2 regions of the Nesiotobacter zosterae genome follow, and region 1 is predicted to be linked to the other one. Evidence: predicted binding sites of a transcription regulator. Region 1 holds the regulator's gene; the other holds the start of a gene.
What was found. The regulator LexA, encoded in region 1, represses DNA repair genes until DNA is damaged. The targets are predictions, from matches to a motif close to TGTTCNNNNTGTGTTCNG.
Positions count from the first base shown of each region.

Region 2: the regulator LexA is predicted to act here: its motif matches at 6,139-6,156, upstream of Q3Y58_RS10765 (ATP-dependent helicase).

Region 1 covers NZ_JAWXVZ010000002.1:263,621-273,888, forward strand. Annotated here, with positions in the region: gene gltA (citrate synthase) at 105-1,397, opposite strand; gene gltX (glutamate--tRNA ligase) at 1,628-3,052, opposite strand; gene Q3Y58_RS04160 (ComEC/Rec2 family competence protein) at 3,178-5,526, shown strand; gene lexA (transcriptional repressor LexA) at 5,509-6,258, opposite strand; gene Q3Y58_RS04170 (molybdopterin molybdotransferase MoeA) at 6,422-7,630, opposite strand; gene moaC (cyclic pyranopterin monophosphate synthase MoaC) at 7,627-8,133, opposite strand; gene trpC (indole-3-glycerol phosphate synthase TrpC) at 8,188-8,979, opposite strand; gene trpD (anthranilate phosphoribosyltransferase) at 9,003-10,019, opposite strand; gene Q3Y58_RS04190 (peptidylprolyl isomerase) at 10,094-10,268, opposite strand, start outside.
Region 2 covers NZ_JAWXVZ010000006.1:176,770-187,037, reverse strand. Annotated here, with positions in the region: gene Q3Y58_RS10780 (aminopeptidase P family protein) at 1-1,763, opposite strand, end outside; gene Q3Y58_RS10775 (hypothetical protein) at 2,066-2,245, shown strand; gene Q3Y58_RS10770 (50S ribosomal protein L11 methyltransferase) at 2,638-3,540, opposite strand; gene Q3Y58_RS10765 (ATP-dependent helicase) at 3,647-6,082, opposite strand; gene ligA (NAD-dependent DNA ligase LigA) at 6,256-8,436, opposite strand; gene Q3Y58_RS10755 (glycosyltransferase family 87 protein) at 8,542-9,759, opposite strand; gene recN (DNA repair protein RecN) at 9,940-10,268, opposite strand, start outside.

The sequences.
Region 1 (10,268 bases):
CGCGTTTTTGTTTGGCTCCGCGTTCTTGTTGAGCAAGGCGAGGGCACTCCCCAATAAAAAAGAGGGCCGGAGCCCTCTTTTGATGTTGTTCGTGTACCAAGCGTTTAGCGGCGCTGGTCGATTGGCATGTAGTCGCGGGAGCTTGCGCCAGTGTAGAGCTGACGTGGGCGACCGATGCGCTGGGATGGATCCTCCACCATTTCCTTCCACTGAGCGATCCAGCCGACAGTACGGGCAAGAGCGAACAGCACAGTGAACATGGTGGTTGGGAAGCCAAGAGCACGAAGTGTGATGCCGGAGTAGAAATCGATGTTCGGGTAGAGCTTCTTCTCGATGAAGTACTCGTCGGACAGAGCGATCTTTTCCAGTTCCATTGCGACCTGCAGAAGCGGATCGTCCTGATGCCCCAGTTCTGCCAGCACTTCATGTGTGGTCTTTTGCATGATGCGCGCGCGCGGATCGTAGTTCTTGTAGACGCGGTGACCGAAGCCCATCAGACGGAACGGATCGTCCTTGTCTTTTGCGCGGGCGATGAACTCTGGAATGCGGTCTACGGAACCGATCTCGGAAAGCATGTTGAGCGCAGCTTCGTTTGCGCCGCCGTGGGCAGGGCCCCAAAGACAGGCGATACCTGCCGCGATACAGGCAAATGGGTTTGCGCCGGAAGAGCCAGCGAGGCGAACCGTCGAAGTGGACGCGTTCTGCTCGTGGTCAGCATGCAGAATGAAGATGCGGTCCATCGCACGGGCCAGAACCGGGTTCACCTTGTAGTCTTCACACGGCACGGCAAAGCACATGTGCAGGAAGTTGGAGGCGTAGTCCAGATCGTTGCGTGGATAAACGAATGGCTGACCAATGTGGTACTTGAACGCCATTGCGGCGATGGTCGGCATCTTCGCAACCATGCGCAGGGATGCAACCATGCGCTGATGCGGATCGGTGATGTCGGTTGAGTCATGGTAGAACGCAGACATGGCGCCCACGATACCTGTCATCACAGCCATTGGGTGCGCATCGCGGCGGAAACCGGAGTAGAAGCGGCCCATCTGTTCATGCACCATGGTGTGGTAGGTCACACGGTGAACAAAGTCGTCTTTCTGCGCACGGGTTGGCAGCTCTCCGTAAAGCAGCAGATAGCAGCTCTCCAAAAAGTCGCCATGCTCGGCCAGCTGTTCAATAGGATAGCCACGGTATAGCAGCGTGCCCTGATCGCCGTCGATGTATGTGATTTTGGATTCACAAGATGCGGTTGAGGTGAAACCGGGGTCGTAGGTAAAGCAGCCAGTCTCTTTATATAGCGCGCCAATGTCGATGACGTCTGGGCCAACTGAACCTTCGCGGACGTTAAGGTCCCAGGAATCGCTTCCGATAGTCAGCTTTGCAGTTTTGTCGCTCATATAGGCAACCCCCTTTGTTAAGGTCCCCCGTCTTCTTATGCCCTGAACTTGTATACACAGGGATACATTTCAGCATCTGATGCCAACGCCGGAGGAGTGTTGTCGTGGAGTTGCTATCGCATTTAGGGTTTTCCCGCAAGCACTGGTAGCTATGGCTTTTGTACTAATAGGGAAACTACCGCAGCGACTCTGGGAAAAGTGCGTCAGTAGTTCCCCCATTTTTCCGTCAATTAGTGAGCTACATCACGAATTCGTGCGACAGATTCTGTCTTTCCGAGCACTTCCAGAACATCAAAAATTCCGGGAGAGGTGCCACGACCAGTCAGTGCTGCGCGCAATGGCTGAGCGACCTTGCCAAGTTTCAGCTCTTCGGCCTCTGCAAATTCGCGAACCACAGCATCGGTCGTTTCTGCGGTGAAGGTTTCCAGCTCATCAAGCTTCGGTGCCAGACGGCCGAGCAGCGCGCGGGCATCGTCAGACAGGAGCTTTTCTGCCTTCTCATCCAGATCCAGCGGACGCTGAACCCACAGGTAGCGCGCAGACTGGTGCAGTTCCACCAAGGTTTTGGCGCGTTCCTTCAGTCCAGGAAGGGCTGCGAGGAACTTGCCCTCGTTGCCGCTCTGGGAGAGCCAGTTCAAAACTTCCTGCCCATCTTCGATTGCAGCCAGATAGATCTTGAAGGCTTCAAGAAGCTCTGCGTCTTCTGTGGAGCGCATGTAGTGCCCGTTCAGATTTTCCAGCTTCTGGAAGTCAAAGCGGGATGGGGACTTGCCGATGGCATCAAAATCAAACCACTCGATCATCTGATCGGTGGAGAAGATTTCTTCATCCCCATGACTCCACCCAAGGCGGGCCAGATAGTTGCGCATGGCCGCAGGAAGGTAGCCCATGGCGCGGTAGGCCTCAGCGCCCAGTGCGCCGTGGCGCTTGGACAGCTTTGCACCATCTGGGCCATGGATCAGCGGGATATGCGCCATCACCGGCACGTCCCAGCCCATTGCGCTGTAAATCAATGCTTGCCGGGCGGCGTTGGTGAGATGGTCATCGCCGCGCACGATGTGGGTGACGCCCATGTCATGATCGTCAACCACCACAGCCAGCATATAAGTCGGTGTGCCGTCGGAGCGGAGCAGAACCAGATCATCCAGATCCTTGTTTGGGAAGGAAATGGTTCCCTGGACCTTGTCGTTGATGATGGTTTCGCCATCCAGAGGGGCCTTGAGACGAACAGCAGGAGCCACTCCTTCAGGAGCTTCGGAAGGGTCACGGTCACGCCAGCGGCCGTCATACCGCGGCGGGCGGCCTTCTGCGCGCGCTTTTTCGCGCATCTCCGTCAGCTCTTCTTGCGTGGCATAGCAGTAATAAGCCTTGCCTTCTGCTACCATCTGTTCGGCAACTTCCCGGTGGCGGTCTGCTCGTGCGAACTGGGAGATCGGATCTCCTTCCCAGTCGATGCCCATCCAGCTGAGACCGTCGAGCAGGGCGTTGACGGCTTCATCCGTCGAGCGTGCGCGGTCGGTGTCTTCGATGCGCAGCAGCATCTTGCCACCGTGGCCCTTCGCATAGAGCCAGTTAAACAAAGCGGTGCGGGCGCCGCCAATGTGGAGGTATCCCGTTGGAGAGGGCGCAAAACGCGTGACGATGCTCTCAGTCATTTTGTGATTTTTCAGTCTCTCGAGTTTAGCCAAGCAAATGCGGCGGGAGCCGCAGTGTTGCGCGCTGTGTACCATACCGTGTCCGAGCACCCAAGGGCTGTATTCCAGTTAGACGCGGATTGACGGTGAACACTGACAGGGAAGTGTACGACGCCTCAAATGTTGCTGAGCAGTCCGGGAGGCGTAGTGCCTCTGCCGGCCGCTTTGCCGTGGCTTTCAGGCTAGACACTGAACTGGAAGGGCTTGGACAAAAAAAGAGACCAGGCTCGGCGAAGGGGCGGAACTGGCGGGGCTATTTTGCGCCGCGTTACTGGGGGGCTGCGGCGTTTGCCAAGGCGCTTCATGAAGACTTGCAGCGCGGTGTTGCACCGTTGTGGGCCGCTACTTTTTTCGCGGCTGGGATCTGGTTCTACTTTTCAATTCCTTTTGATCCCCAGCTCTGGGCGCTCATCCTGTGCTGTTTGGGGGCAGGAGCGGCATTCGTTAATGAACGCCGGGCCCGGCGGACGGGGCTTGTCTCTGGAATGGTATTGATCTTTTTTGCAGGTGTTAGTGCCTCGCAGCTTCACGTCGCGTACCTCGTTGGGCCTCAGCTTGACCGACAAATCACAGCAAAGGTTACAGCGCACGTTGGCGAGGTCGAGAAAGTCGAGGATGGGCGAACACGGCTGACCCTCCAGTTCCTGGAGGTGTCAAACCTGTCCCCAGATGAAATGCCACGGTGGGGACGGATATCTGTGCGTGGCGCGGTGCCTGACCTTGCCCATGGGGATGTGGTTGAGTTGCGGGCACGGCTGATGCCGCTCTCTGGCGCGGTGTATCCCGGCGGCTACGATTACGCGTGGAATGCCTTTTTCAAGGGGCTGCAGACCTCCGGGTATGCGCTGTCGAAAGTCACGGTTGTTTCTGCCAATGCGCCTTCTTCGGGTTTTAATGGTGTGCCCGTGTTGCGGCAGGGTGTTGCAGATCGCATCCTCCACCACTTAGGGCCAAGCGCTGAGGGGGGGCTTGCTGTTGCCCTTTTGGTTGGCGATAGAGGTTTCTTGCCAGAGGAAGATCGCGAGGCGCTGCGAATGGCGGGCCTTGCGCACTTGCTTGCCATTTCCGGGCTGCACATGAGCTTGGTGAGCGCACTTGTATATTTTGCCATTCGGCATGGATTGGCGTTTTTTTCCCGCGTTGCCTTGTCCGGCCAGATATCACACATTGCGGCGTTTGGCGCATTGGGGTTTGCCAGTTTTTATCTTGTCCTCTCCGGAGCTTCAGTGGCCACTCAGCGGGCCTACATCATGGTTCTCATCGTGATTGTGGCCAGCTTGCTGGGGCGGAGAGGGCTGAGCCTAAGAACGCTCGGATTTGCTGCGCTGATTGTCTTGATGATTGCACCTGGAAACCTGTTGCAGCCGGGCTTTCAGATGTCTTTTGCTGCAGTTGCTGCGCTGATCGCCGTCTATGGCGCTTGGCGAGAGGTTGGGCGCAACCAACGGCGCGGCAAGCGCCAATCCCGAATGGGTGCCTTGGTACGGGGGCCTGTTCTGTGGCTTCTGGCCTGCGGGGCGACCTCACTGATTGCCGAGTTCGCCATCGGGCCAATCGCGGCATTCCATTTCCAGAAAATTGCGCCCTATGGGCTTGTGGCCAACTTGCTGGCCATGCCGGTCTTCAGCTTCGTTGCCATGCCTCTTGGTATCTTGGGCTTGATGTTTATGCCACTTGGTGCGGAAGCGCCGTTTTTCTGGGGCATGGGGATGAGCCTCAATCTCATCTTGCAGGTGGCCCATTGGGTCCACGAACTTTCCGGCGACATGGGCGTTATCGGCTTGGTGAGCTGGCTGGGCACGTTTTTGATGGTGGGTTCCGTGCTTGTGTTTGCTCTGCTGCCGGGAAGGTTCAAGCTGCTTTTTTTGCTGCCGCTCAGCTTGTCAGCGGTCGCTTTTGCCGCCTATGAACCACCACATCTCTTGATCTCGGACAATGGCCGAACCATTGCATTCTTCAATGTAAATGGAGAACCTAGGGTATCTGCAACTCGGGAAGGATTTGTTGCGTCTTCCTTCCTGCAGGCCTTCGGGGTCGAAAAACGGAGCTTTTCAGATCACCGGGCGCTACGGGATGACCGTACCTGTGATGCAGTTGGGTGCGTTTATATTGCCGGGCTTGAAAAGCCACCTGATCAAGGCGCAGGCAAGGGCCAGTTCATACGTATTGCAGTGACCAAGGAGCTTTCTGGGCTATCCAGAGACTGTGCCCTTGCAGATGTGGTGGTGACGCAATTGCAGGCTCCTGAGGATTGCCGCGCCCCGCTGGTTCTGGATGTAGCTCAGCTGACTGAGCGAGGAAGCCATGCGATATGGCTGAAACCCACTCCAGATGGCTTGAAAATTGCGCGGGTTGTTGCGGCCTATGGAACGTACCGACGGGCCTTCCAGCCCGCCGTTGAAAACTGGGCGCGCGGCTTAGTAGCTGCGGAATAGGGAGACAAGCTTGCCCTGAATGCGCACACGGTCGGGGCCGAAAATGCGGGTCTCATAGGCAGGGTTTGCAGCTTCCAGTGCAATCGTGCCGCCCTTTTTACGCAGACGCTTCAACGTGGCTTCTTCATCGTCAACAAGCGCGACAACGATATCGCCGGTTTCGGCCGTATCGCCGCGTTTGATGAGTACGGTGTCACCGTCCAGAATCCCGACCTCAATCATGGAATCACCGCGCACTTCAAGGGCATAGTGATCACCCCGGCCGAGCATGTCTGCGGGCATGGTGATGGTATGACTGTGGGTCTGAATCGCTTCAATTGGTACACCAGCGGCAATGCGGCCCATAACCGGCACATCTACCATGGCGCCCGCAGTTGCAGCAGATGGGGAAGAAACGGCAGGAACTGGTGTGGCGGCTTGTGGAGCCTTCTCCTCAGTGTTCTTGCCAAGAGACCCTTCAATCACCTCGGGGGCAAAGCCCTTGGAGCGGGGCTGCGCGCCTAAGGCATAGCCGCTGGTCTCAGGCAGTTTGATCACTTCAAGCGCTCGCGCCCTGTTGGGCAGCCGGCGAATGAACCCACGCTCCTCCAGTGCGGTGATGAGGCGATGGATGCCCGATTTTGAGCGAAGCTCCAGCGCGTCCTTCATCTCGTCAAAAGAAGGGGGAACGCCTGCTTCCTGCAATCGCGTATGGATGAACATGAGCAGTTCATGTTGCTTTTTCGTCAGCATTGGCAGCTTCCCCGTCGTGGTGCCCAGATAAGTGTGAATTCGGTACAAAACGCGAACACTACACTACCTGTTCCTATTGTGTTCTGCAACCGTTAAAGACGGATTATTACCCCCAAAAACAATAGGTTTTGGGCCTGATTTAGGCGTAAAGAACCATGATTCCTCAAAACAGCAAGTAAGGTACCTGCTCACCAATCTCCGCAGCAGGTGCATGGGGTGGACGCACGATGAGTGCGTCGGATGCGCTAAGAAGAGAGAGCATGAACGAATCCTGCCGCTCATAGGCCACCAGCTTCTTGTTGCCCTGATTGTCGACCTCGATCCTTGCGCGCAGATAGTCCTGTCGCATGTCATTGGGCTTGAGAGGTGCGCCGAGGGGCAGTGTCTGTTCGGCCTTGTGAGCTGGGGCGGTTTGAGCCAGTAGCGCCTCAATGAGCGGCTTCAGGAACAGGAGGCCGCACACAAGGCTGGAAACTGGGTTTCCCGGAAGGCCGAGCACCCTCATTGGGCCAATGCTGCCGGCCATCAGTGGCTTGCCCGGACGCATGGCAATGCGCCAGAACTGAAGATCCATACCCGCTGACCCAAGAGTGCTCTGAATGAGGTCATGGTCGCCAACGGACGCGCCGCCAAGGGTGACCAGCACATCTGCCTTTTCCTTGATGGCGCGAGCGACCCGGCTGCCTATGTCGGCGCTGTCATCCGGGGCAATGCCAAGCATGAGCGGCTGCCCGCCGCATCGTCGCACCAGTTCTGCTATGCCCACTTGGTTTGAGGCAATGATCTGGTTTGGGCCGGGTGTCTCGCCAGGTTCGACCAGTTCATCGCCGTTTGCAAGAATGGCAACCAGTGGGCGGCTGCGGACGGGAAGGGCGGCGTGGTTCATGGCTCCGGCTAATGACAGGGCGCGGAAATCCAGCTTGGTTCCGGCGGTGAGGAGCGCGTCGCCCTGCTTGAAATCAAGGCCTGCTGGGCGAATGAACTGGCCTTCTCTTGTTGGTTCCAGGGCAAACAGCTGATCGCCTTCACGGCGCGCGTTTTCCTGAATGAGAATGGCGGTGGCACCGTCAGGCACCGGCGCACCGGTGAAGATGCGCAATGCTTGGCCCGGCTGCAAGGTGCCTTGGTAGGAGGAACCAGCGGCGACTTCGCCAATCACAGTCAGGGGCTTGTCGGGGCTCATTGTGTCGCTGCTGACAACCGCATACCCATCCATAGCGGAAGCGGAAAATGGCGGCTGGGTGCGGGTTGCATGCACGTCTTCGGCCAGAATGCGTTCCCCTGCGCTTGCAAGGGCAACGCTTTCAACCGCAACGGGGTCGATACCTTGCAAAAGGCGGGCGAGGGCTTCTTCGACAGCGATGAGGCTCATGATGCGCTTTTCTCCTCTGCTGCCAGGTAATCGCCCGACTTGCCGCCCGTTTTTTCGATGAGGCGAATATCTGTGATTTCCATGGCCTTATCGGCGGCCTTGGCCATGTCATAGATGGTGAGGCAGGTGATTGAGGCAGCGGTGAGAGCTTCCATCTCCACGCCGGTCTGGCCGGTGACCTTGGTTAGAACTTCAACATCCAGCCCGGGCAGGTCGCGGTTTTCAGAAATGTCTACGGTGATCTTGGTCAGGCCCAAGGGGTGGCAGAGGGGAATAAGCTCGTGTGTGCGCTTTGCAGCCATGATGCCTGCAATGCGAGCTGTGGCCAACACATCGCCCTTTTTGGCGTTGCCGGAAAGGATCATCTCCAGCGTCTCAAGCTTCATGCGCACAGACCCCCGTGCCCGCGCGGTGCGAGAGGTCTCGGCCTTTCCGGAGACGTCCACCATGTGTGCTTCGCCCGAAGAATTCAGATGAGTAAGGGTGGTGGATTTCTCAGGCATGAATACCCCTCAAGCCATTGGTGAATCAGGAGGGGTATTCCAACGTAATTGTGCTTAGGTGCGCAAGAGAGAACGCGTTGCTGCAGTCACATTTTCTTGACGCATCAGGCTCTCCCCGATCAGGAAGGTGGTAATACCGCTGCGTTTCATGCGCGAAAGGTCTTCCGGGGTGAACAGGCCAGATTCGCCGACAAGCAGGCGATCCTCCGGAACCATGGAGGACAAACGTTCGCTTGTCTCAAGCGCAGTCTCGAAGGTCTTGAGGTTGCGGTTATTGACGCCAACGAGACGGGAATTGAGCTCAAGGGCCCGTTCCATTTCCTCTTCGTTGTGAACCTCGATGAGCACATCCATGCCGAGGTCGAAGGCAGTCTCTTCCAGATCCTTGGCAAGACGATCATCAATAGCGGCCATGATGATCAGGATACAGTCTGCACCCCATGCCCGTGCCTCGTGCACCTGATAGGTGTCATAGAGGAAGTCCTTGCGAAGGACCGGCAGGCTTACCACATTTCGGGCTGCAATCAGGTATTCAGGTTTGCCCTGGAAAGAGGGCGTATCCGTTAGGACCGAAAGGCAGGCTGCGCCACCTTCCTCATAGGCTTGGGCCAAAAGAGGGGGATCAAAGTCTGCGCGGATCAGGCCTTTGGATGGGCTTGCCTTCTTGATCTCGGCAATGAGGCCATACTTGCCCTCGGCTTTCTTTGCTTCAAGCGCCTTCAGGAAGCCGCGGGGCGCGGTCTGGTCCGCTGCCATGGCCTTGAGGTCCTCAAGCGAGGTTTTTGCCTTGGCCGCCGCGATTTCTTCGCGCTTGTAGGCTTCGATCTTTTTTAAAATATCGGCCATGAATTGCGTCCTTTGGGGTTGGATCAGCTGTTTGAAATCGCAACGAGCTTTTCAAGGTGGCGTTTGGCGCTGCCTGTGTCGATGGACTGTGCTGCCAACTCCACGCCTTCCTTCAAGGTGGCGGCCTTGTCCGCGACCATCAGTGAAGCTGCTGCATTAAACACTACGATATCCCGGTAGGCGTTTTTCGTGCCGTCCAGAACATCCAGAAGCGCGGCCGCGTTTTCCTTCGGCTCACCGCCCTTAAGGTCCGCGGCGTTTGCAAAAGGAAGGCCAGCGTCCTCTGGGGTTATGGTGAACTCGGTAATGGCACCGTCTTTAAGTTCGGCTACAAAGGTCTCGCCGGTGGTGGTGATCTCATCAAGACCATCCGAGCCGTGAACGATCCATGCTTTCTCTGTGCCGAGGACACGCAGGGTTTCGGCAACGGGACGCACCCAGTTCCTGGCAAAAACACCGGTCATCTGACGCTTGACAGAAGCGGGGTTGGCCAGCGGCCCAAGCAGGTTGAAAATCGTGCGCGTTCCAAGCTCCATGCGGGCAGGGCCTACATGCTTCATGGCGGCGTGGTGGTTCGGGGCAAACATGAAGCCGATTCCAGCGCCATTGATGCACTCAGCAATCTTGCCGGGCGCGATGTCCAGATTGATTCCAAGCTCGGCCAGTGCTTCCGAGGAGCCGGATTTGGAAGAGAGCGAGCGGTTGCCGTGTTTGGCAACGGGCACACCGCACCCTGCAACAACAAGCGCCGTGCATGTTGAGATGTTATAGGTGCCTGAACCGTCTCCGCCGGTGCCAACAATATCAATCGCGTTTGCTGGTACGCCTTTAACAGGGATCATCTTGGCGCGCATCGTTTCAACAGCGCCGGACAGCTCATCGATCTGCTCACCGCGCACCCGCAGCGCCATCAGAAAGCCGCCGATTTGTGCGGGTGTTGCCTTGCCGGACATGATTATTTCAAAAGCCTCGCGGGCTTCCTCGCGGTTCAAGGCAGTGCCATTGGCCACAATGGCGATCAGTTCTTTCAAATTACGCATGCCCGTGATCCCAATGAGAACAAAAAATAACGGCCGGATAGTTGAACATCCGGCCGCTTCAAATTCAACTCGACTTAGCGAGAAACGCCCGTGACTTGGTTGAACAAGGCCTGGTTGACCTGAACGCCTGCCTCCTGTTCCACCCGATCCACAAAACCGCCAATCAGTGAGTTCTGCAAGTCTGCGGAAAGCTGGCTGGCCAGATTACGGACCGGTGCAGAATCTTCGAACATTGCGGGAGTGGTGATG
Region 2 (10,268 bases), on a different contig from region 1:
GGGTTCAGCGTGTCGAACACGCGCTGGTGGTAGGCGTTGAGCCACTGAAGCTCGGCCTTGGTCAGCAAGGACTGATCAACAAGCCGAAGATCAATCGGCGCAAGGGTCAGAGACTGGAAGCCAAGCATGGGTCGATCCCCGCCATCGATATCCTGTGCCGGTGTAACCAGCTCTAGATTTTCGATGCGGATGCCATACTCGCCGTCCTTGTAGTAACCCGGCTCGTTGGAGAGGATCATACCTGGCTCCAGCTTCACCTGATTGTTATTCTTGGCGATCCGTGCTGGGCCTTCGTGTACGCCCAGATAAGAGCCCACGCCGTGGCCGGTGCCATGATCAAAATCCAGCCCCGCCTTCCACAGCTCAATGCGCGCCAACGTATCAAGCTGAGCGCCGCAGGTACCAACAGGGAACCTTGCCGTTGCCAAAGCAATGTGAGACTTCAGCACAAGAGTGAAGTTGCGGCACTGCTCTTCAGTCACCGCACCAACGGCGAGCGTGCGGGTGATGTCTGTTGTTCCGTCTTCGTACTGAGCGCCGGAATCAATCAGATAGATGGAGTTCAGCTTGATCGGCAGATTGCTGTCATAGCTGACCCGGTAGTGACAAATCGCACCGTGCTCACCCACTCCGGAAATGGTGTCGAAGGAAATGTCCTTCAAAAGCCCGGTTTCACGGCGGAATTCTTCCAGCTTCTGCGCCGCGGACACTTCCGTCAGCTCACCATGCGGGGCGGTCTTTTCAAACCAGCTCAGGAACTTGGCATAGGCAACACCATCGCGAATGTGCGCATTGCGTGCGCCCTCGATTTCCGCAAGGTTCTTGATGGCCTTCGGAAGCAGGACAGGTTCGGCCCCCTCAACAACACTGCCACCCTTGCTGACAATGGCGTCGTAGAGCGCCTGCCCGGCCAAGGAGCAGTCCACCAAAACGGATTTTCTTGCCGCGCCGAGCACTTCCAGTGCTGGAATCAACGCAGAAGGCTCCGAAATCTCAGTAAGCTCAGAGAGAGCATCGCGCACTTGGTTGGAGAGCTTGCGGCCATCGATGAAGAGTTCCGGCTTGCCCTCAGCAGGCACAACCGCGAAAGACAGCGGCAGCGGGGTGTGCTCCACATCTGAACCGCGAATGTTGAAGAGCCATGCGATGGAATCTGGCTGAGTGAGAACCGCAGCCTCGGCCTTCTTGTCGGAAATCAGCTTGCCAATTCGCGAAATCTTGTCCGCTGCTGGCTCGCCGGCATATTCAAGCGGATGAAGATTGACTGCGCCCAAAGGCGCTGCAGGCCGATCCTGCCACACCACATCAACCGGATTGTCCTGAACAGCAACCAGATGCGCACCCGCTTCATGGCAGGCATCGGTGAGCTTGCGCACCTGCGCCACCGTATGCAGCATGGGATCGTAGCCCAGCTTCATGCCGGGCTTCAGCACACCTGAGAGCCACTCCACCAACGGCTGTTCATGCAGATGCCGGTACTTGAAGACGTCGAGATCCACCTGCTCGCGCACCTGAATGGTGTAACGACCGTCGACAAAGATTGCCGCACTGTCGCCCACAACCGCGGCTACACCGGCCGAACCGGAAAAACCGGTCAACCATTCCAGCCGGCAGTCAGATGCAGGAACATACTCGCCCTGATGCGCATCCTCCCGTGGAATCAGAAACCCATCCAAGCCTTGTGAGGCCAGCTCACCACGCAGAGCAGCAAGACGCGCTGGTCCGCGGGTTTTGTCATTGACTGTGTCGAAATTCTGGAACATTGCGCCAAGCTATCCCCGCCCCCAAGTGCCTTCAACTTATTTCTGTTGGCCGTCGACACTATAGATAGAAACCCCAAAGCCATTAGTATTACGCATATCTCCCATGCGCTTATTGCAATGCAACATTTCATGCATTTCTGTGACGCCTAGCTGACATATTTCAGCTTGACATGCACCAAATGCATAACCGACATGCGAAACTAACACTTTTTCCGGAGGCGTCCATAGGCCATATAGAGGCTGTAAGAAACGAACGCTGCAACGCAGCAAGCACGTACGAGAGAGATATTAAGGAGCCCCAAATGGTAGTTTTTGTCACCACCGGACAGTTTGAGTTGGGCGCCTATGATCGTGAAGACAAGCCATCTTTCTTCCGTCGTTTCGTAGAACGCATGATGAAAGCTCGCGAACAGCAGGCCAAGGAAATGGCAGAAGTGTACATCGCACTTCAGAACCAGTACCAGCCAGCTGGCGACAAGTAAGCCTGATAGGGCAGCGAATCTTCGCTGCAGCTGAGCGAAACCTCAGCAAAACAAGAAAATTTGCCGAAAGGCACGACGATCTTCCCGTCGAACGTAACTCCTCCCATACGTTCGTCGGACGCTGAAGCAAGTCCTCCCACTTGCCAGGCACCAATATCGAATGATTCCTCCCACTCATTCGATATTAAATAACCGGATGACGCTCCTCCCAACGCATCCGGTGCTTATCAAACCCCTGCTTCCATGGGTTCGGCTCCTCCGATCCGAACTCTTCCTCCCAGGAAGCAGGGGTTTTTTATTGTCTAAATTCTCCCGAAAACGGTACTTGCGCATAACAAAAAAGGCGAGCCTGAAGCCCGCCTTCAACAACTTGGAAAACTGGTCGCGCCTTTTTATGGAGCCCAGTTGCCGCGCACGAGTGTCAGCGTGAGCCATCCGTCGATTTCACCGCGGCGGTCAAGGCGGAAGCCCTGCTGGCTGTAAGCAGAGATGATACGCGGCCCATCTTCAACGCGCAGGCCGGATAGCACCAAGGTCGACTGATCAGCCATGTTGCGAGCGAACTTCGCCGACATCTGAACAAGTGGCTTGGCGAGAATGTTCGCAACAGCCAGATCAAAAGGCCCGTACTCAGCAAAGCGGCGATCATCCACGCCAGCCGCAGTGAAGCCTTTCACCAAAGGTGCAACGCCATTCAACTTGGCATTTTCCAGAGCGGTTTTGGTGGCAATCGGATCGATATCAGTGGCAAGCACTTCCTGATTGGTAAGCTTTGCAAGGCCGATGGCCAACACGCCTGTGCCTGTTCCCAGATCCAGCATGCGTTCGTAGCGGCGACGCTTCAACAAGCGCTGAAGCTCCAACAGACACCCAGCTGTCGTGCCATGATGGCCTGTACCAAACGCCAGCGCCGCTTCAATCTCCAGCCCGATATCGTGTGTGGAAACCGCATCCTTGTCATGAGAGCCGTGCACCACGAAGCGCCCTGCCCGTACTGGCTTCAGGCCTTCAAGTGACTTTGCCACCCAGTTGATCTCTGGCAGTTCCACCACTTCAGCGTCTTCCGGCAGTTTGCCTTCTGGCAGCAGCGGCACGATCTGCGCCTTGGTCAAGGCGGTGGCGTCTTCAACTGTGCTGTCGAGTACCAGCACCTCAGCTGTCCACGTTCTGCCATCGCTGGAGCTTTCAAAAACGGCGACCGGAAAGCCCTCGTCCTCAAAAAGAAATTCCAGTTTCTCAGAAAGGGCCTTCGCCTCCGCCTCAGGGCGCGGAATGCGCACACGGATCGTTGCCATTCTTCGTTCCTATCACTTGTTCTGTTGGAAATGGCCATAAACGGACCAGCGCAGAAAGGCCAGTCCGCTCACACAGCTTCATGCGTTTTGGCCAGCAGATCAGCGCTCAGGTCCGCTCGACAAAGCCGTCCAGCACCTTCTTGCGCCCTGCCTTCTCAAAATCGACGGTCAGTTTGTTACCTTCAACCGCGGAAATGTGGCCATAGCCGAACTTCAGATGGAAGATGCGCTCGCCAATTGAGAACTCGGAAGCCCCGTCACTGACAGACTTGGCGACAAGCTCTCCTTCAATGGTCTTTGGGCCTGCGCGCTGTTGTCTGCGGGTTTGTGTGCCGCCATGCGTGCGGCCAAGACCTGTGCCTGCTGCACGCGCTTGCTTGGCCCGCTGCCACCCCGGCGTGGAGTAGGTGTTCTTAAAAGGATCGTGGTTATCAAACCGGCTTGCGCCATAACCGCCGCCCGCACCACCTGCGCCGTAGCCGCCATAGGTCGAGCCTTGCTCAACAACCTCAACATTGTCGTGGGGCAGTTCATCAAGGAACCGGGACGGAATGGAAGACTGCCAGGAGCCATGAATGCGGCGATTGGAAGCAAACCAGATCTTGACCCGCTGCCGCCCACGCGTGACGCCCACATAGGCCAGACGCCGCTCTTCCTCAAGACCCGCCTGCCCGGTTTCGTCAAGCGCCCGCTGGTTGGGGAACACGCCCTCCTCCCAGCCCGGAAGGAACACGGTGTCGAACTCAAGCCCTTTGGCGGAATGCAGCGTCATGATGGACACCGCATCTTCCTCGTTCTCACCCTCTCGGTCCATGACCAGAGAGATATGCTCTAGGAAGCCTGCCATGCTCTCAAACTCTTCCATGGAGCGGATGAGTTCTTTCAGGTTGTCCAGACGTCCCGGCGCTTCCGCAGAACGGTCGGCGCGCCACATGGCCGTGTAACCGCTCTCATCCAGAATAACTTCCGCAAGCTCCGTATGGCTCATGCTGTCCAGCTGCAGCCGCCAGCCATCAAACTGCGCCAGAAGATCCGCAAGGGACTTGCGCGCCTTTGGACGCAGCTCCTCCGTATGGATCAGTTCGGATGCGGCTTGCATCAGCGGAATGCGTTCTGCACGGGCATACTCATGAACCAGCTTCAGGGACGCTTCACCCAGACCGCGCTTGGGCGTGTTCACAATACGCTCGAACGCAAGATCATCGGTTGGCTGCATCACACAGCGGAAGTAGGCCAGCGCATCGCGGATTTCCATGCGCTCATAAAAGCGCGGACCTCCAATGACGCGGTAGTTGAGGCCCAGAGTGATGAAACGATCTTCAAATTCGCGCATCTGGAAGGACGCACGCACAAGGATCGCCATCTCGTTGAGAAGATGCCCCTTGGTCTGCAACGTTTCGATCTCGTCGCCAATGGCGCGCGCTTCCTCCTGAGAATCCCAGGCTGACGCAACCGAGACCAGTTCCGCCTCAGGGTCCATGGCATCGGTGAACAGGGTTTTGCCCAAACGCCCCTTGTTATGCGCGATCAGATGGGAAGCCGCCGCCAGAATGTGGCTGGTGGAGCGATAGTTCCGTTCCAGCCGGATTACCGCCGCACCGGGAAAGTCATGTTCGAAACGCAGGATGTTGTCCACTTCAGCGCCGCGCCAGCCATAAATGGACTGGTCATCGTCGCCCACACAGCAGACGTTGTGATTGCCCTGCGCCAGCAAACGGAGCCACAGGTACTGCGCAATGTTGGTGTCTTGATACTCGTCCACCATCATGTAGCGGAAGCGGTTCTGGAAGCTCTTCAGCACATCCGGATGATCGCGGAAGATCGTGATGCAGTGGAGCAGCAGATCGCCAAAGTCACAAGCATTCAGGATCGACAGACGTTCCTGATAGGTCTCATAAAGGTGGCGCCCCTTGCCATTTCCAAAGCTCTGCGCTTCGCCAACGGGCACCTGCGCCGGTGTGAGACCGCGGTTCTTCCAGCTGTCCATCATGCCGGCGAAGGTCTTGGCAGTCCAACGCTTGTCGTCCAAGCCTTCGGCCTGAATGATCTGCTTGATCAGCCGCAACTGGTCGTCCGTATCCAAAATCGAGAATGACGACTTCAGACCCACAAGTTCTGCATGACGACGCAGGATCTTCACGCAGATGGCGTGGAACGTGCCAAGCCAGGCCATGCCTTCCACGTTGTCGCCCACATAGCGGCCAATGCGGTCCTTCATCTCCCGCGCTGCCTTGTTGGTGAACGTCACCGCCAGTATCTGCGCAGGCGTTGCCCGCCCCGTTGCCAGAATATGAGCAATACGCGTTGTCAGAACGCGGGTCTTGCCCGTGCCTGCACCGGCCAGCACCAGCACCGGACCATCCATGGTTTCAACGGCGCGGCGCTGCTCAGAGTTCAACCCCTCCAGATAGGTCGCCGCCTGTGCCGGTTGCCGCGCTGCCATGGCGCGCGCAGCAATGCCGCCAGCTCGTGGTTGATGAGATCCCGCCGGGGTCACATCACCAGAGTCATCGGGCACCGGCCAGTTGGAGGAATTTGACATGGGTCTCTTTCGCAAAGGTTCGAGTAGCGGGTTAAAAGATTCCTAACTCAGATAACTAGAACATTGTAGCAACATAATCCATCTCTGGAGATCACTGCCTGTGGACGCTCCAGAGCATTGTCATGCATCCAGTGACTTATCGAGGGTCAGCCCTTCAACACACGGCAAATGGCCTAGTCAGCCCCAGTGAGTTTGAACCAGTCATCTTCTGAAATGACCTCAATACCCAGCTCCTGTGCTTTCTTCAGCTTGGACCCTGCCCCCGGACCTGCAATCACCATGTCTGTCTTCTTGGAGACAGAGCCGGAAACTTTTGCGCCCAGAGCTTCGGCCTGAGACTTGGCCTCATCTCGGCTGAGGCGCTCCAGACTGCCGGTGAACACCAGTGTCTTTCCAGCAACTGGAGAGCCGGAAGTATCTTCCACCACAACGTCTTTGGGGGTCACCTGCTCCAGCAGCCGGTCCAACTCGGCAATGTTGTGCTCCTCGCCAAAGAACTGCGAAAGAGCCTCCGCAACAGTGGCACCAATGCCATCAATGTCGTTGAGATCACGGTAGGCTTCCGAAGTGGGGTCTCCTGCCGCCTTCATCGCTTCATAAAACGCCTCCCAAGAGCCATAGGCACGCGCCAGCAGCTTTGCATTGCCCTCGCCCACATGACGAATGCCAAGAGCGTAGATGAAGCGGTTCAAATCAATGAACCGCCGCGTATCAATGGCATCAAACAGTTTGCGAGCCGAAACGGCACCCCAGCCTTCGCGGCTGCGCAGTTTGGTCAAGGAGCTGCTGTCGCGCTCGCGCAAGGTGAAGATGTCGGAGGGCGTGCGCACGCCGCCCTTGTCCATGTCGAACTCGAAAAACATCTCTACTTGCTTGGCGCCCAGCCCTTCAATGTCAAAGGCATTGCGGGAGACGAAATGCTTCAGCTTTTCAACCGCCTGGGCCGGGCAAATGAGCCCCCCGGAACACCGGCGCACCGCATCCGAACGCCCAGTTTTCGGGTTCACCTCGCGGTCGGCGTTGGACCCGCAAGCGGGGCAATGGTCCGGAAACATGAAAGGCGTGCTGTCTTCCGGACGGCGGTTGAGGTCCACATCCAGCACCTGCGGAATGACATCACCGGCGCGCTGGATTACCACCGTATCTCCAACGCGAATATCCTTGCCCCCGCGCAGTGCTTCGCCCTTGGGGCCAATGCCCTTGATGTAATCCTCGTTGTGGAGCGTGGCATTGGAGACAACCACCCCGCCAACCGTGACCGGCTCCAGCTTGGCAACCGGCGTCAACGCGCCGGTACGTCCCACTTGGATTTCGATCTCACGCAGGATGGTGAAGGCCTTTTCCGCCGGAAACTTGTGCGCAATAGCCCATCGCGGCGAGCGCGAAATGAACCCAAGTCGGCGCTGCAGTTCCAGATCGTCCACCTTGTAGACAACGCCATCGATGTCATAGCCAAGGCTCGCCCGATCTTCTTCAATGCGGTGATAGACCTCCAACAGCTCCTCAGCACTTACACAGCGCTTCATGAGCGAGTTGATCTTGAACCCCCATGTCTGAAAGGTCTCAACCATTCCCATCTGGGTGTTGGCAGGCAGATCGCTGATCTCCCCCCACGCATAAGCGAAAAACTTCAAAGGCCGGGACTTGGTGATCTCTGCATTGAGCTGACGCAGTGACCCGGCGGCGGCATTACGCGGGTTTGCAAACACCTTGCCGCCATTTGCCTGCATGCGTGCGTTGAGCGCCTCGAAATCAGCATGCGCCATGTACACTTCACCGCGCACTTCCACGATTTCAGGCACACCTGCAGGCAAGGTCTGAGGAATGTCGGCAATGGTTCGTGCATTGGCGGTGACATTTTCACCGGTCGTGCCATCGCCGCGCGTTGCCGCATGCACCAACTTGCCGTTTTCATAGCGCAGCGCCAACGACAGCCCATCAATCTTGGGTTCTGCGGTGACCGCCAGATCGCCCATAAGCGGATCGTATCGCAAGAAGCGGCGTACACGCCCCAAGAACTCTCGCAGATCGTCATCACTGAAAGCGTTATCCAGCGACAGCATCGGCACGCTGTGGGTGATTTTGCCAAAACCTTCGGCCAGCTCACCCCCCACGCGATTTGACGCGCTGTCCTCACGCACCAAGTCCGGGAAACGCTGCTCAAGGGCCTCATTGCGCCGCTTCAGCGCATCATACTCGGCATCGCTGATGATCGGCGCATCGTTGGTGTGATAGGCCTCATCATGGGTCTTCAGCTCACCGGCAAGCCGCTCCAGCTCAAGAACGGCTTCTTCGCGGGACAGGTCATCAACGGGTTTCTCAATGAGAGATTGGGCGCTTTCGGATGCGGACACGGGACGTGCTTCCTGAAACTGACTGAATTCTGTCCCTATCATTTGGCACAGCACACACCACCCGGCAACCTAAACGCCGCACCCATCCCAGTCTTTTGAGGGCCTTCAGGCTGTCAGGCCGGCATCGTGCCCAGAACGCTGCCCGGCCTCCTCCACTGGCGCCACAAGGCGCGGGATCACGAAAAACACGGCAACTACCAGCACCAGCGGTGCAATGGGCACCAGATGAGATGTGAGCGCGATGGCAGCAAACGGCAGCAGATAAAGTGCGGTGAGCGCGATCGGCTCGAATACCGGACTGTCGTAGTCAGAGGGTGCGAAGACCTCATGCCGGACGGCGTAGAAGTAAAGCAGCGGCGTCACCAGCGCCAAATCCCATACATATGTGAAGGGATTGGCAAGCACGATGCAGATCACAAACACCAGATCCCGTGCCTCACGGTCGCGCTCACGCCAGAACAGCCACACCACAACACATGCCGCCAGAACGGTTACAAGCGATTGGACCAGAACCACGCTCTCCTTGTTGAGCGCCATGGCGATCAGCGATCCAGTGACCGAGACAGCCATGGAAATGACCGGATTATCCGCTTGCAACAACGCTGAGAACTGGGTTGAAAACGCAGTTTGCCAATAAAGGCTCCAGCTTTCAGCGCCAAACAGCACGGTAGACAAGAACACTACGCCCGCAGCACTGCAAATGGCGGCGCTCAAGGCCATCATGTTGCGCGATGCAGCCAGCGCCAACAGGGAAAAACCAAAGACAAATGGCTCGATGACGGTAACACCCAACAGCAGTCCGGCATAAACCGGCGATAAAGGCAGGTGGCGCAGACCAGCACACAACAGCGCGGCCACAAAGATCACCGGCTGACCGTAAAGCACGCAAAGCAGGGATGCCGGGGCAAGGCAAACGAAATCAAGCGTATCAAACGAGCGGTAGCGCTCTTTGCAAGCCGTCACCAACGCTCCAATTCCGGCAAGAAAAAACAGTATGTAGGAAAACGTGAAAGGAACCACCGCAAACGGCAGGAGAAACAGCAACAGGCCGGGAGACATCACCCACTCATAAAACGGATGACTGCCCGGTGCATATTCAAGCGCGGTGAGGCGAAACTCAGGAAAATCCATCACCAACATCACATAGCCCCGCAGCGATAGCAGAGCCGCCTCGTAGAAGGCGAAGAAATCTCCCCCCAAACGCATGGCACTGAAGCCATAGTCCATCGGGTCCCAAAGAGCCCACAGGTACATGGGATAGCCAATAACAATCAGGGCGACGGCTATGTGAAAATAAGCCTTCAGACGAGGAAACGCATTCATCAGGCAACTCCGGTGACATACTCGATGCCCCTACTGTGCCAAAACAGCGTTAAATTATTGAAAATGCTAGCCTTTGTGAATTTTCACCCACCCCATTCACGGGGTCAAGCAATGGACCAGACAAGGGCCAGACAGGGACTAGGCCTTCTGTTTTCAAGCCAACAAAGCAAGGCGGAACGCTTACACCAGCGTTCCGTGAAGCAGTCGATCAGCCGCCATGCGGGCTTCCTCGGTGATCGTGGAACCTGCCAACATACGCGCCACTTCTTCGCGCCGGTCTTTTTCGGCAATCCGTGTCACGCGGGTCGCAACGCGCTCTTCATCCACCTCGCCCTTTTCGATGAGGAAGTGGCCTTCGGCGCGAGCGGCGACCTGCGGCGCATGAGTGACGGTAAGCACCTGCACGTTCTCGGCAAGGCGTGCCAAACGCACACCAATGGCCTCTGCCACCGCACCACCCACACCCGTGTCAATTTCATCGAACACCAGCGTCGGTGCTGATCCCTTGT